Regions from separate parts of the Arthrobacter sp. T572 genome, predicted to be linked through region 2. Evidence: predicted binding sites of a transcription regulator. Region 2 holds the regulator's gene; the other holds the start of a gene.
The links. The regulator HrcA, encoded in region 2, represses chaperone genes, less so after heat shock. The targets are predictions, from matches to a motif close to TTNGCACTCGNNNNNNNCGAGTGCNAA.

Region 1 (8,125 bases), 650 kb from region 2:
CCGTCACAGATCCGCATTTCAATGGTTCCCAGTGCCGCGACCGGGCGGATGTCCCAGCGGATCTCTGAAATGGCATCGATCACGCCGGTGGTGAACATGTCCTGGACGTAGGACTCGTAGGCTTCCCACGTATCGAACTGGAAGGGCAGGCCCGCCGTGGGGAGCTGCTGGAACATCAGTGCGCGCTGGGATGCGTAGCCGGTCTCTTCCCCCGCCCAGAAGGGGCTGGAAGCGGACAGGGCCTGGAAATGCGGGAAGTAGTTCACCAGGCCGTCCAGGATGGGAAGGACTTTGTCCCGGCGGTCAATGCCCACGTGGACGTGGACGCCGTAGATCACCATCTGCCGGCCCCACCACTGGGTGCGCTCGATCAGCTTGGCGTAGCGTTCCTTGTCGGTGACCGGCTGGAGCAGGGGAGGGCTGAACGGGTGGCTGCCTGCGCAGAAGACCTCCACGCCCAAAGAGTCGGTGACCGAGCGGACGGCGGAGAGTGACCGGTTGAGGTCCTCCTTGGCCTCCTTGACCGTGGTGCAGACGCCGGTGACGAGTTCCACCGTGTTCAGCAGAAGTTCGCGCTTGATGTGCGGGTGTTCGTCGTCCTCGTTGAGGCCTGGGTGGTTGGCGGCGACGCCCTTGAGGACCTCGTTGGCTACAGAGACCAGTTCCCCCGTTTGTGCATTGACCAGCGCCAATTCCCATTCCACACCCAGTGTCGACTGCCTGGATGGCGCAAACTCAATCTGCACGTAGTCCCCTCGTTGTGTCTTCAGGCCGGTGGAGTCCCGGCCCGGCGTTGCCCCGCTGCGGGGCCGCCAGCGGTCGGCACAAGTCTAGTGCAGCGGAGCGGCCCGGCATGCGGCGGCGCCGGACATTAAGTCCGGTTGAATTGATAATGCGAATGATTCGCAATAGACTGCCTGCATGCACCTCACCATCGTCAGCTCCCTCGACAGCCAATGCCGTGAAGCCGCCGCTGCGCGGCTGGGAAACACGCATGCGAACTCCGCCGTCGTCCTCCATGACCTCCTCGATGGTTCCCTGGTCCTGCGCCGCGTCTACAGGGACGGCAAGCTCTTCGAGCGTGAAACCACGGTGCTGGAACACGGCTGCCTCAGCTGTACTGTGCGCCTGGACGTGGTTCCTACGGCAGAACGCCTGGCCTCCTGCGGCTTCGACCACGTAGTCCTGGGCCTCCCGCCCGGAGTGGCTTCCGGGATGGCTGTGACCGAGTTGCGGCAAGGACTCAGCAGGCCTGCTGTGATCGACAATGCCGTCCTGTCCCTCGATCCCGCGGACCTGGACGACCACATCTGGGACCGCCACACCCTGTTCGAGTCAGGCTTTACGTCCATGCAGCAGGACGACCGGACCAGCGGCGAGTTCCTGATCGGTGAGTTCGGGCAAGTGGATACCGTCATGATGCATGCAGGCCTCGGTGCCGAGCTGACAGGACATGCCGGCAGCGGATCCGATGCCTGGCGCAGCGGCATGGAACTGCTGGGACAACTGGCACCGCACGCCGCCGCCGTGGGAACCGGCGACGACTTCCTGCCAGGATGCTTCGACGACGCAGAGGCCCAGGCAAGAACCAGGCCCGGAACCGTGCGCCTGCCGTTGACCGATGCCGTGGGTTCCTACCGCACCGTGCTGCACAAAGCCCCCAGGCCGCTGCACCCCGGTCGCTTCCGTGACGCCCTGCCCAGGCTGGCGGCGGGAAGCCACTGGATGCGGGGACGACTGTGGATCGCCTCGGCAGCCACTACGCGCATCGCCGTCCAAGGCATCGGCCCCCGTGTTTGGCTGGAGAGCACCGGCACCTGGCTGGCCGACGCCCAGGCCACAAGCTCAAAGGCGGGTCGTACCGCACTGGTGCCGCCCGGCGTCGAACCCGTCCTGGAATGGCATCCAGAATATGGCGACCGTGGCACCGTACTGGCGGTGACCGGACGCTCGGAGGATGTCGATCCCGCGGAAATCGGGCGCCTGCTGGAAGGCTGCCAGCTCAGCGACGCCGAGATGGCACGCGACGGCGCGGTCTGGGAGGACCCGCTGGACCTCAGCGACGCCCTCCAAAGCCCCCACTGATGGAACCAAAGAAAAGGAGCACCACATGAAGGTCCGGAACTCGCTGCGAGCCCTGAAGAAGATCCCCGGCGCCCAGATTGTCCGCCGCCGCGGCCGCACGTTCGTCATCAACAAGAAGAACCCCCGGATGAAGGCCCGCCAGGGCTGACCGTTGCGGGCCGGGCACTGCCGGACGCTGTTTAATGGGTTCATGCCCATCCTGAACAAAGACATGTCCCTGTGCATATCGCTGGCGGCCCGGCCCAGCAACATCGGAACCCGGTTCCACAACTACCTCTACGATCTGCTGGGCCTGAACTTTGTTTACAAGGCATTCGCCCCCGCAGACATCACCATGGCAGTGGCCGGCATCCGTGGCCTGCCTATCCGCGGCGCAGCTGTTTCCATGCCGTACAAGGAAGCCGTGATCCCGCTGGTGGACGTCATGGACCCCTCGGCGCTGGCCATCGACTCCGTCAACACCATCGTCAACGACCACGGCGTGCTGACCGCCTACAACACGGACTACATCGCCATTGCCCGGCTCCTGGCGGACCACCAGGTCCCCTCAACGCACTCGGTGCTCCTCCGTGGAGCCGGCGGCATGGCCAAGGCCGTCGCCGCGGCGCTCCGGGATGCCGGTTTCACCACGGTGACCATCGTGGCCCGCAACGAAGCCAAGGGCAGGGCGCTCGCCGATCTCTACGGTTTCGGCTGGCAGGACGATGTCAACGGCTCCACGGCGGACCTCATCATCAATGTGACACCCCTGGGAATGGCCGGCGCCGACGAGACCGCCCAGTCCTTCAACGACCCGACCATCGCCGCGGCCCAGGTGGTGTTCGACGTCGTGGCCCTGCCCGCTGAGACTCCGCTGATTTCGGCTGCGCGGTCGGCAGGCAAGCCGGTCATCACTGGCGCGGAAGTGATCGCCATCCAGGCAGAGGAACAGTTCGTCCTGTACACAGGCGTCCGTCCCACGCCGGAACAGGTACGCGAGGCTTCGGAGTTTTCCCGGCGCTAGCCTGCCTGCTGTGCGTGCGTTGCCGGTTCCACCACGATTGCCACTCTGTCCTCGCCGATCCGGGTGAGGACCAGGGTGGCTGTTTTGCCGCCCTTGGACTTTGCGGCGGGCTTGCCGGGCAGCAACTGCTTCCTCAGTTCCTCCGGGGTGACTGCTGTTCCCCGCTTCTTGATGTCCAGCACGGTGATGCCATTCGCTTTTACCCAGGCCTTCAGCGCCTTGACGTTGTACGGCATGGTCTCGATGACTTTGTAGGCGCGGGCGAACGGTGAGTCGTGCAGCTCCGGGGCGAAGATGTAGGCGATGTGTTCATCCGCCAGGTGCCCGCCCAGCCGTTTGGCGACGTCGGCCACCAGTCCTGCGCGGATCACCGCACCGTCCGGTTCGTACAGGTAGCCTTCAACAGGCCCGACGGCGGCTGCCGGACCGCCGTCGAAATCCTCGCCGCTGGTGATCTCCGCGGCGCCCTGCGGCCCGATCACGAGGGCGGCCCGGCGTACCCCGGGGCGGGCGACGGCGTTGAACCACAGGGTCACCTCCGTGACGTCACCGCCCACCGAAACCCACTGGGCCTCGCAGCCGTCAGGGACCGAATCATGCGGCATGCCCGGGCCCATCTTGACTCCCACGGACCGTCCGGTGGAGGCAAGGTGTTCCACGAACGACAGTGGGGGAGAGAAGGCCTCAGGGTCCCAGATCCTGGTGGTGCCGGACGTCGAGGTGGTGCGCCGGGCGGGATCCAGCCAGACACCGTCCACGCCATCCAGCTCAACGGAGGCAGCATCGGCGTGCACCACCACTGCGTGGGGGAACGGCATGAGGTTGATGGTGGCACAGGCGGCCGTGGTTTCATCCATCTCCACGGCGGTAACTGCGATATCCATCGACGCCAGGGCCAGGGAATCGGCTCCGAGCCCGCAGCCCAGGTCGGCAACATGGGTGACACCGGCCTTGGCGAAGCGCTCGGCGTGGCGCGCGGCGACATTGAGGCGCGTAGCCTGTTCCAGGCCCGCCTGGGTGAAGAGCATCCGGTGGGCGAACTCGCCGAACTTCGCCTCGGCCTTGGTGCGCAGGCGGGACTGGGTCAGGACGGCCGCCACGAGTTCGGGGGAGTGCCCGGCCTTGCGCAGATCCGCGTTCAGGGCCAGGGCGTCGGCTTCCCGGTAAGGCCCGAGCGACGCCAGGAGATCCCATCCTTCGGTAGTCAGCAAAGGTGCAAGGTGTTCCTGGGGAGCGTTGGGCATGGCATCCAGCCTAACGTTTTCGCGTCCCGGACCGGGACGATGGTGATCAGCCCGATAGGGTTGATTTCATGGAAGACACCGCAGCTCCGCAGCCCTCCGACACCAACAACACCGGCGGAAACCAATCCGTCCGGCCCGGAGCCGATGGACATTCCGCCGGCCGGTCCTTTTCCACTTATGCCCGTCCTGCCCTGATCGCCGGCGTGGTGATCGCGGTGATCTGCATCGGCCTGCTCATCGTCATTTTTGCCTTGGATTCCTTCAATGCCGCCGCCTACTCGGTGACGGGCAAGAGCGTCAACGATGCCACCGACGAGGCCCGTGACATCCGGGAGTTGTATACGGGTGCCCGCACGGGCGGGACCATCGGCCTGGTGGTTTCCGGCGTCGTGGCAGTTGCGTCGGGGATTGCGCTGTACCTCAACCGCGGGGCTGCGGCGGCGGACGGCGATGACGAGGATTACGATCTGGACGATCTCCGGGACCAGTAGCGGGTTCACCCATGACGAAATGCTGGCACTCGCCTTGACCGAGTGCTAACGGCTTACATAGAGTCTGTGTTAGCACTCTCCCCGTGAGGCTGCTAACCACGCCAGGTAAGCTGCCGGCACCGCGACGACGGTTGCACGCCTCGGCACCCTTGTTCTTAGTCCATGAATCAGCTCATGAAAAGGAGAGATCCGAGTGTCGGTCTCGATTAAGCCTCTTGAGGATCGTATTGTTGTTCGCCCGCTCGAAGCAGAGCAGACCACGGCTTCGGGCCTGGTCATTCCGGACTCCGCACAGGAGAAGCCGCAGGAAGGCGAAGTTGTTGCAATCGGCCCCGGCCGCTTCGATGACAACGGCAACCGCGTTCCGGTTGACGTAGCTGTTGGCGACGTCGTCATCTACTCCAAGTACGGCGGAACCGAAGTCAAGACCGGTGGCAGCGAGTACCTCGTTCTGTCCGCCCGCGACGTCCTCGCGATCGTCGTTAAGTAACTTCCTGGATTCCCGCACCGCAGCCACTTTGGAAACACTCCGAGCCGCCGCGGTGCGGGTTTTCCGTCTTGAAAGGACACAACCATGGCAAAGCAGCTTGCATTCAACGATGCTGCCCGCCGGTCTCTTGAGGCCGGTATCGACAAGCTCGCCAACACTGTCAAGGTGACGCTGGGCCCGCGCGGCCGCAACGTCGTACTGGACAAGAAGTGGGGCGCGCCCACGATCACCAACGACGGCGTGACCATCGCCCGTGAGGTGGAGCTTGACGACCCGTACGAGAACCTTGGCGCACAGCTGGCCAAGGAAGTAGCCACCAAGACCAACGATGTCGCCGGTGACGGCACCACCACGGCCACCGTCCTGGCCCAGGCCCTGGTCAAGGAAGGCCTCCGCAACGTCGCAGCCGGCGCAGCTCCGGGCGAGATCAAGCGCGGCATCGAGGTTTCCGTGGAAGCCATCGCCGCCCGGCTCCTGGAGAACGCCCGCGAGGTCGAAGGCACCCAGGTCGCCAACGTTGCCGCCATCTCCGCGCAGAGCGATGAGGTTGGAGAGCTTCTTGCAGAAGCTTTCGGCAAGGTGGGCAAGGATGGCGTCATCACCATCGAAGAGTCCTCCACCACCCAGACCGAACTGGTCCTCACCGAGGGCATGCAGTTCGACAAGGGCTACCTGTCGCCGTACTTCGTCACGGACGCAGAGCGTCAGGAAGCCGTCCTCGAAGACGCGCTGATCCTGATCAACCAGGGCAAGATCTCCTCCCTGCAGGAATTCCTGCCGCTGCTGGAGAAGGCCCTCCAGGCTTCCAAGCCGCTCTTCATTATCGCCGAGGACATTGAAGGCGAAGCCCTGTCCACGCTGATCGTCAACCGTATCCGCGGAACGCTCAACGTTGTGGCCGTCAAGGCACCGGGCTTCGGTGACCGCCGCAAGGCCATGCTCCAGGACATCGCCACCCTCACCGGTGCGCAGGTTGTCTCCCCGGACCTGGGCCTCAGCCTGGACACCGTTGGCCTTGAGGTGCTCGGTACTGCCCGCCGCATCACGGTTACCAAGGACAACACCACCATCGTTGACGGCGCCGGCACGGAGCAGGACGTGGCCGACCGCGTTGCACAGCTCCGCGCAGAGCTCGCCCGCACCGACTCCGACTGGGACCGCGAGAAGCTGCAGGAACGCCTGGCCAAGCTGGCCGGCGGCATCGGCGTGATCAAGGTTGGCGCAGCCACCGAGGTTGAGCTCAAGGAAAAGAAGCACCGCATCGAGGACGCTGTGTCCTCCACGCGTGCTGCCCTCGAAGAAGGCATCGTCTCCGGTGGCGGCTCCGCCCTCGTCCACGCCCTGAAGGCACTGGATGAGTCCCCGGAGGTCAAGGCACTGGAAGGTGACGCAGCTGCCGCTGTCGGCATCGTGCGCCGCGCTCTGGTCCAGCCCCTTCGCTGGATCGCCCAGAACGCCGGCTTCGACGGTTTCGTGGTTGTTTCCCGCGTGTCCGACCTTGAGGCCAACCACGGCTTCAACGCCAAGTCCGGCGAGTACGAGGACCTGATCGCCGCAGGCGTGATCGACCCCGTCAAGGTCACCCGCTCCGCACTCCGCAACGCCGCTTCCATTGCAGCCCTGGTCCTCACCACCGAGACCCTGGTTGCCGAGAAGCCGGCCGAGGAAGAAGACGCACACGCAGGTCACCAGCACTAAGCTGACTGCATCAAAGAGCCCCGGTCACGTGCGCGTGGCCGGGGCTTCTTGCTGCCTTCACCCGAGTGCGCTGCCGCTATTGTGAGCGTCCGACGGCGGCGGTACCCTGACGCTTATACGGCGGCTTGGGCGGGCCAATCCCGGCTGCTTGAGGCCGCGGGGTGAGTCATGTCAGTACCGGCCACAGCCTTGGACCAGGGCCGCTCAGCGTATTCGGAACATCGCTGGAGCGAGGCCTTGGAGTGCCTTGTTCGGGCGGACGCAGAGGGCGGCCTTCCTGCCGAGGACCTCGAAACGTTGGCATCGGTGGCCATGCTGCTGGGCAAGGACTCCCAGGGGGAGGAATACCTGACCCGGGCCCATGATGACTTCCTGGCCATGGGGGATGTACCGGGTGCCGCGAGATGCGCCGCCTGGATGGTCCTCTACCTGATGGACATCGGCGAAAGTTCCCACGGTTCAGCGTGGATGTCCAGGGCCACGCAACTGGTCGAGTCAATGAATGGTGCCGGCCCGGCGGAGGGTTACCTCCTGATTCCGTCGGCGCTCGGGGCGCTATACCACGGGAGCCCGGCGAAGAGCGAGGAACTCTTTACCCGCGCCTTGGGTATTGGACGGCGTTTCCAGGACCGGGACCTCATGGCCCTGGGGCAGCTTGGCCTGGGCACGGCCCGGTTGACCCTGGGTTTTCCCGACGAGGGGCTGCAGCTCCTGGATGGGGTGATGTTGTCTGTCACAGCGGGCGGGATATCCCCGATTCCCACCGGGATCATTTACTGTGCAGTGATCGGCAGTTGCCGGCTTGCCTACGATGTGCGCCGGGCCCGGGAATGGACCACGTCGCTGGAGCGCTGGTGCGGGGACCGCCCGGATATGGTGATGTTCAGCGGCCAATGCCAGAACCACCGGGCTGAGCTGTTCATCCTCCACGGTGCATGGGACGACGCCCTTGATGCCGCCCGCATCGCGCAGGACCGCTCGCGCCGGGGAGATCCTGAAGCCCTCTACGGGGCGTGGTACCAGCAAGGCGAGGTGCTTCGGCTCAGGGGAGATTGGGAAGCAGCCGAAGCCGCGTACGCAAAAGCCGGGGAAACAGGGTTTGAACCGCTGCCGG
Region 2 (8,125 bases):
AGCCCATGTCCCGGGATGCCTCCTTGGTGGCCCCCCTGTGGATTATCGATCCCCAGGAAGACAACGCCCTTCCGCCCGGAGCCGTCAAATTCAATGGACGCACCACCAACAGCTCACTGCCCGTGGCCTGGCAGATTCTGCAGGACAATGGCAACGGGGACCGGGCCAACCTGCTGACCGGCCAGACGAAAGCTTCCGGCGAGGCCGGGCAACTCGGCGTCTTCTCCTTCAGCGCCACGCTGAAGCCCGGGAAGTACGAGGTTCGTGTTTCGCAGGTGGACGCATCCGGCCAAACCGATGAAAGCACCACCGATACCCGGCTGTTCCGCGTCCAATAACCCTGCCGGGCGGTAGCCGGGAGGGGCTGTCGGCAGCGCCTACCAGCGTCCCAGGACATCGCTGGCAAGAACGACGGCGGCAGGCCCCGCCGTCGACGACCGCAACACGTGGTGACCCAAGAGCGCCGTAACGGCCCCCGCGTCACTGAGCCGGGTAACTTCCCGCGGTGAGATGCCGCCTTCCGGTCCCACGATCAAAAGCACTTCAAGGGGTGCTTCTGTCCCGTCAGCCACCAGGCTTGCCGCTTCCAGGACAGACCGCAGGGAGTTCCTGGCGTCCTCATGCAGGATGATGGCCATGTCTGCTGCCGCGACCGCCTTGGACAGGCCGGCCGAGTCCGCAACAGGACGAACCTCGGGTATCCAGGACCTGCGGGCCTGCTTGGCCGCAGCTGCCACCACGGACTGCCACTTGGCATGGGCCTTGGCTGCCCGGTCGCCCTTCCACCGGACAATGGAACGTTCAGCCTGCCACGGCACCACCGCATCAATTCCAAGCTCGGTAGCCGTCTCAATGGCCAGCTCGTCGCGGTCGCCCTTGGCCAAAGCCTGGACAAGCACCAGACGGACCGCAGGGCGCTGCTCGAAGGAAACCTCACCGGCCTCAACGGACAACGACCCCTGCCCGGCTTCAACCACCGTCCCGGTGAGGCGGGTCCCGGCGCCGTCGGTGATGTCCACGGATTCACCGGCCACGATCCGCTTTACCGTGACAGCGTGCCGGGCTTCCTGTCCGTCCAGGACGAACACCGAGCCCGGCCCGACGCCATCCAGCGCACCCGGCGAGGCGAAGAAAACGGGATTGCTCACCGCTACAGGTTACCGAGCTTGTCCCGGAGCTTGGCGAACATGCCGCCGCTGGCCACCAGCTTGCCCTCCGTGAACTGTTCCCCGCGCAACTTGGCGAGCTGCCTTAGCAGGTCTTCCTGCGCCGCATCCAGCTTGCTGGGCGTCTCAACATGGAGGTGCACTTTGAGGTCGCCGCGGCCATACCCACGCAGGTGTGTCACACCGAGACCACGCAGGGTGATGATTTCACCGGATTGGGTTCCGGACTTGACGTCGATTTCCTGCGGGCCGTCAAAGGTTTCAAGGTTCAATTCGGTGCCGAGCGCGGCTGCAGTCATCGGCACGCTCAACGTTGCGTGGAGGTCGTCGCCTTCCCTGACGTACGTGGGATCGTTGTTGACCCGGATCTCCACGTACAGGTCGCCGGCCGGACCACCCGCAGGACCGGCCTCGCCCTGGCCGGAGAGCTGGATACGGGTTCCTGTGGCTACACCGGCGGGGACCTTGATGGTGAGCGAACGGCGGCTGCGGATACGTCCCTGGCCGCTGCACTCGTTGCACGGATCCTTGATGATGGTGCCGAAGCCCTCACAGGAACCGCAGGGTGCCGTGGTCATCACCTGGCCGAGGATGGACCGGACCGCGCGCTGCACCTGGCCGCTTCCGCCACAGATGTCGCACCGCTCCGGATGCGTGCCCGGGCGGCAGCAACTGCCGTCACAGGTGGGGCATACGACGGCGGTATCTACTTCAAGCTTCTTATTGACACCGAAGACGGCATCCTTGAGGTCGATCCTGACGCTGATGAGGGCGTCCTGTCCGCGGCGTACACGGGAAGCCGGGCCTGCGTGGCCACCTGCGCCACCGCCGAAGAAAGTATCGAAGATGTCCTGGAACGCGAAACCCTGGCCGGAGTAGCCGCCACCGAACCCGTTGTCGGTACCGTTCTCGTTGCCGGTTGCATCGTAGACCCGCCGCTTCTGGGGGTCGGACAGGACTTCGTAAGCATGGGTCACTGCTTTGAACTGTTCCGCGACGTCCTCGCCCGGGTTGACGTCCGGGTGAAGCTTTCGTGCCAACTTTCGGTACGCCTTTTTGATCTCTTCTCCGGTCGCTTCCGGGGAGACTCCCAAAACGTCATAGTGGCTGCTCAAAGTCGGTATCTCTTCCTTGTTGTACTGCAGTTCTTTACCCCGGGGCTGCTTCAGCCACCGAGAATTCGTGACAGGTATCTGGCCACGGCGCGTACCGCGGCCATGGTGGTGGGATAGTCCATCCTGGTGGGACCAAGGATTCCGACTTTGGCTCCCGAGCCGTAGCCGGTAGCCACCACCGATGCTTCCGCCAGCCCGTCGTAGGGGTTCTCGCGCCCGATGCTGACCGTTACACCCCGTGGGTCGTCGCCCATATCCGACAACAACCGGAGCATGACCACTTGTTCCTCAAGGGCTTCAAGAACCGGGCCGATGCTGAGGGGAAAGTCGACGTTGGAGCGGGCCAGGTTGGCAGTTCCGGCCAGCAGAATCCGCTCCTCCCTGCTGGTATCGCTCAAAGTTTCGAGTCCGTGGGCAAGTCTCTGCGCCAGGCCCCGGAGCTCGGGACGGCACAGCGCGACCACCGAGGGAAGAACCTGGGGCAGGAGGGACAACTGCGTGCCGGCAATGCTGCCAAGGAACTTGGAGCGCAGAGCCATCAGGGCGTCGTTGGAGACCTCAGATCCGGTCTCGATGACTTTCTGGCCCACGCTGCCGGTGTCGGCGATGAGGACTGCCAGTACCTGGGTTGGGCCCAGGAGGACGAATTCCACGTGGCGTACCAGGGCTTGCTTGGAGTGGGGATACTGCACCACGGCCACCTGGTTGGTCAGCTGGGACAGCAGCCGTACGGTCCGCTCCAGGATGTCATCAAGATCATCCGGTCCTTCAAGCAGGGAATGGATGGCGCGCCGTTCCGCAGCAGACAGAGGCTTGACCTGTGAGATCCGGTCCACGAACAGGCGATAGCCCTTGTCCGTGGGAATGCGCCCCGCACTCGTGTGCGGCGCTGCGATGAGGCCTTCCTCTTCCAGGACCGCCATGTCGTTCCTGATGGTGGCACTGGACACGCCAAGATGGTGCCTTTCCACCAACGCCTTTGACCCCACGGGCTCCCGGGAGTGTACGTAGTCCTCAACGATGGCACGGAGCACTTCAAGCTTGCGTGGCTCACTCATTGCAACACCTCCTGACGACTTTCCCCGGTCCCGCCGACCACTGATCGCGGGACAGACGGCTCACACCGTTTTTAGCACTCAACATGCCCAAGTGCTAATAGTCTAGTATGCGCCCCGGCGTTGTTAGCATGGAAACCGCCCGCCGGGATGTCGGGCGCGGGCCGCGCACCCTTGCCGTCCTGCTAATCCCGCCCAGCTACGAGAGGCAGGCCCTTGGCCTTTGACACGTGGGGTCCCACCGATCTCTCCGCCCCGGCCAAAACCGGGCTCCCTGAAGTCGCCGTCCAGCGGGGCATGGTCCTGGAGGACGTGCAGTCCGGCTGGGTGGGAGAAGTTACGCGCGTGGAGAAATCCGGCGGAATGCATATCGTGTCGCTGGAGGACCGCCGGGGCAAGACCAAATCCTTTCAGCTCGGTTATGGCTTCCTTCTGGAAGGCCAAGCCATCCGGCTCATGCCGCCCGCGGCGAAAGCGCCCGCCTCGCCGGCAGGTGGCCGTACAGCATCCGGCTCGGTGCGGGTGGAGGGCCAGCGGGCCCAGGTAGCCAAGGCGAGCCGCATCTGGGTTGAGGGCAAGCACGATGCCGAACTCGTGGAAAAAGTCTGGGGTGACGACTTGCGGGCCGAGGGGATCGTGGTGGAACCACTGCACGGCGTGGATGACCTCAAGGCCGCGATTGCCGCCTTCAAGCCTGGTCCCGGGCGTCGGCTTGGCATCCTGGTGGACCACCTTGTGGCCGGCTCCAAGGAATCCCGGATCGCTGCGGAGGCGATGACGTTTCCCGGCGCCACGGGAAACGTACTGATTGTCGGACACCCTTATGTGGACGTATGGCAGGCGATCAGGCCCAAAGTCCTCGGCATCGAGCAGTGGCCCTCAGTTCCCAGGGGCATGGACTGGAAAACGGGAATCCTGAAGGCTTTTGGGTGGCCGCACACCACCGCCGAGGACATCGGCCTGGGCTGGCAGCGGCTCCTGGGGGCGGTACGTACCTACGCCGATCTCGAGGCCTCGCTGTTGGGGCGGGTGGAAGAAGTCATCGACTTCCTCACGGCCCCTTAGCGGAAATTCCCGGCGCGGGTCACGGCACCGTGGTCCCGGAACCCGGCCGGGACACAGTATTCTGGGACAGCAAGACCGCAGCACCTCGAAGCAAAGGGAACACACCGTGGCAGACAACGCACCTGATGAGCCGGGCCGGGCCGCTGGTCAGCCCCAGTACCATGGCGCACCTGCGAACGCACTCCCCCTGACCGCAGGCGAAGACCGCCAGTGGGCCACCTTGGCGCACTTCGGCGGCATCCTGGGCTGCATTCCCTCCCTGCTGATCTACCTGATCTTCAAGGACCGCGGGCCCTTCACGGCCCAGGAATCCAAGGAAGCACTGAATTTCACGCTTCCTCCCACCATTGCCGCCGCAGTGGCGAACATCCTGGTGCTCCTGCCGGTGGTGGGCAACATCTTCGCGGTCATTGCCACAGCCATCTGGGTGGCCCTGACCTGCTTTTCCGTCTCAGCCGGTATCCGCGTCAACCACGGGCAGCCGCACCGCTACCGGTTCAACCTCCGCTGGATCAAGTAGCTCACTCCGGCAAGATCCTGCGGACAACAGCATCGGCAAGCAGCCGCCCCTTCAGGGTGAGCTGCAGACTGCCCCGGAAGGCAGCCGCCGGGTCCACCAAACCATCGGCGATCAGCCCGGCCATGGCGTGCCGGCCGGAGCCACCCAGGGCATCAACGAGCAGACCCGAGGCGAGCCTCGCCTCCAGCATGATGCGCTCCACTTCCCGGGTTCCGGCGTCGAGCGTTTCGCGCCCGGCGGCCGGTGAGCTCCCAGCGGCCAGCCGCGAGGCGTAGGCCACAGGGTGCTTGACGTTCCACCAACGGACGCCGCCCACATGTGAGTGGGCGCCGGGGCCGATTCCCCACCAGTCGTCGCCCCGCCAGTAGGCGAGGTTATGGCGGCAAGCCTGGTCCGGGGTCCGCGCCCAGTTACTGACCTCGTACCACTCCAGGCCGGCCTGGGAGATCAGGGCGTCGGCGAGTTCGTACTTGGCCGCGTGATCGTCGTCGTCAATACCCGGCACCTCACCGCGGCGGATTTGGGCGGCAAGCTTGGTGCCGTCTTCAACAATCAGCGCGTAGGCACTGATGTGGTCGGGTTCGTAGGAGAGGGCAGTTTCCAACGAGGTCTGCCAGTCCTCCATCGATTCCCCCGGTGTGCCGTAAATGAGGTCAAGGCTGACCGCCAGGCCTGCTTCCCTGGCCCATTGCACCACCTGGGGGACTTTACTGGGAGTATGTGTGCGGTCGAGGACCTTGAGCACATGCGGCACGGCCGACTGCATCCCGAAAGAAACCCTGGTGAACCCCGCGTCGGCGAGCACCTGCAGGGACTCAGGAGTAACGGAATCCGGGTTGGCCTCAGTGGTGACTTCGGCACCGGGCGCAAGGCCCCACTCCGCGACTGCGGCACGCAGTATTTGGGCGAGGTCCCCGGCAGGCAGCAGCGTGGGCGTTCCGCCGCCGAAGAACACAGTGCTCAGCGGGCGGCGCGGCACTCCGGAAGCGTCCAGTGCCGATGCCGCGAAAGCAACTTCGGCCACCGCGGTGCCGGCGTACGCATCCTGAGACGCGCCTCCACCCAGTTCCGTGGCCGTGTACGTGTTGAAATCGCAGTACCCGCACCTGACGGCGCAGAACGGGATGTGGACATACAGCCCGAACCTGCGGTGTTCGACGCCGGACTGCACCTGCGGGGGCAGCAGGCCGTCCGCAGGTGCCGGGTCGCCCAAAGGAAGGACGCTGGGCATGACTACTTCTTGGCCTTGTCCTTGGACTCGTCGGTGGTCAGCGCCGCGATGAAGGCCTCCTGCGGCACCTCCACGCGTCCAACCATCTTCATGCGCTTCTTGCCTTCCTTCTGCTTTTCCAGCAGCTTGCGCTTACGGGTGATGTCGCCGCCGTAGCACTTGGCAAGAACATCCTTGCGGATGGCCCGGATGTTCTCACGGGCGATGATGCGGGAACCGATCGCAGCCTGGATGGGAACTTCGAACTGCTGGCGCGGGATCAGCTCGCGCAGCTTGGACGTCATCATCACACCGTAGGCGTATGCCTTGTCGCGGTGCGTAATGGCGCTGAAGGCGTCCACCTGTTCGCCCTGGAGAAGGATGTCCACCTTGACAAGGTCGGCCACCTGCTCGCCGTCGGCCTTCCAGTCCAGCGAGGCGTAGCCCCGGGTCTTGGATTTGAGCTGGTCAAAGAAGTCGAACACGATTTCCGCCAGCGGAATCCAGTAGCGCATCTCGACGCGGTCCTCGGACAGGTAGTCCATGCCCCGCATTTGACCCCGCCGGTTCTGGCAGAGTTCCATGATCGCGCCCACGAACTCGTTCGGCGCAAGGATGGTCGCCGCCACCATGGGTTCGCGGACTTCGTTCACCTTGCCCGTGGGGAACTCGGACGGATTGGTCACGGTGGCGATCGACTTGTCCTCAAGGGTGACCTCGTACACCACGTTGGGAGCGGTGGAAATGAGGTCCAGGTTGAATTCGCGTTCCAGCCGTTCGCGGACGATTTCCAAGTGGAGGAGGCCGAGGAAGCCGACACGGAAGCCGAAGCCGAGGGCCGCGGAGGTTTCCGGCTCGTAGACCAGCGCAGCGTCATTGAGCTTCAGCTTGTCCAAGGCCTCGCGGAGGTTGGGGTAGTCCGTGCCGTCCAACGGGTAGAGGCCCGAGAAGACCATGGGCTTGGGATCCTGGTAGCCCCCAAGGATCTCCTGCGCAGGCTTGGCGTGGTTGGTGACGGTGTCGCCTACCTTGGACTGGCGCACGTCCTTCACGCCGGTGATCAGGTAGCCGACCTCGCCAACGCCCAGCCCTTTGGACGGGACCGGTTCCGGCGAGCTGACGCCGATCTCCAGCAGCTCATGGCTCGCCTTGGTGGACATCATCTGGATCCGCTCCCTCGGCGAGAGCTGGCCATCCACGACACGCACATAGGTGACGACACCGCGGTAGGTGTCGTAGACGGAGTCGAAGATCATGGCACGCGCAGGAGCATCGGCGTTGCCCACCGGGGCGGGAATGTCACGGACAATCCTGTCCAGCAGGGCCTCGACCCCCACACCGGTCTTGCCGGAGACCTTCAGGACTTCCTCCGGGTCGCCGCCAATGAGGTTGGCAAGCTCCTCCGCGTATTTTTCGGGCTGTGCTGCCGGAAGGTCGATCTTGTTCAGGACCGGGATAATCGTGAGGTCGTTCTCCATGGCCAGGTACAGGTTGGCCAGGGTCTGGGCCTCGATGCCCTGCGCGGCGTCCACCAGCAGCACGGCACCCTCGCACGCAGCCAGTGACCGGGAGACCTCGTAGGTGAAGTCGACGTGCCCGGGAGTGTCGATCATGTTGAGGGCGTAGGGCGTGCCTTCAACCTCCCATGGCATGCGGACTGCCTGGGACTTGATGGTGATTCCGCGCTCCCGCTCGATGTCCATGCGGTCCAGGTACTGGGCCTTCATGTCACGCTGTTGTACGACGCCGGTGAACTGCAGCATGCGGTCGGCCAGGGTCGACTTGCCGTGGTCGATGTGGGCAATGATGCAGAAGTTCCGGATGATGGCCGGATCTGTTGCGGCGGGCACCGGTGCGGTGCGGGCCATGGGAGACACGCAGGATCCTTACTGTCGACACTCACACGGCTTTTCCACCGGCTTTGCTATGGCTGGCCGGGACGCGCCGTATCTCTGATCCTCTAGTCTCCCATGAACCAGTGCTCCGCCGTACAT

Region 1: the regulator HrcA is predicted to act here: its motif matches at 4,846-4,872, upstream of groES (co-chaperone GroES).

Annotation. Positions count from the first base shown of each region.
Region 1 is NZ_JBRAZQ010000002.1:2,933,079-2,941,203, reverse strand. Features, by position in the region: gene ACUYMZ_RS14800 (glutamate--cysteine ligase) at 1-746, opposite strand, end outside; gene ACUYMZ_RS14795 (GTP-binding protein) at 922-2,085, shown strand; gene ykgO (type B 50S ribosomal protein L36) at 2,111-2,233, shown strand; gene ACUYMZ_RS14785 (shikimate 5-dehydrogenase) at 2,276-3,088, shown strand; gene ACUYMZ_RS14780 (THUMP-like domain-containing protein) at 3,085-4,332, opposite strand; gene ACUYMZ_RS14775 (hypothetical protein) at 4,401-4,823, shown strand; gene groES (co-chaperone GroES) at 5,017-5,313, shown strand; gene groL (chaperonin GroEL) at 5,398-7,011, shown strand; gene ACUYMZ_RS14760 (LuxR C-terminal-related transcriptional regulator) at 7,180-8,125, shown strand, end outside.
Region 2 is NZ_JBRAZQ010000002.1:2,278,520-2,286,644, forward strand. Features, by position in the region: gene ACUYMZ_RS11705 (GerMN domain-containing protein) at 1-338, shown strand, start outside; gene ACUYMZ_RS11710 (16S rRNA (uracil(1498)-N(3))-methyltransferase) at 378-1,148, opposite strand; gene dnaJ (molecular chaperone DnaJ) at 1,151-2,281, opposite strand; gene hrcA (heat-inducible transcriptional repressor HrcA) at 2,332-3,339, opposite strand; gene ACUYMZ_RS11725 (DUF3097 domain-containing protein) at 3,553-4,401, shown strand; gene ACUYMZ_RS11730 (DUF4870 domain-containing protein) at 4,508-4,921, shown strand; gene hemW (radical SAM family heme chaperone HemW) at 4,923-6,152, opposite strand; gene lepA (translation elongation factor 4) at 6,155-8,008, opposite strand.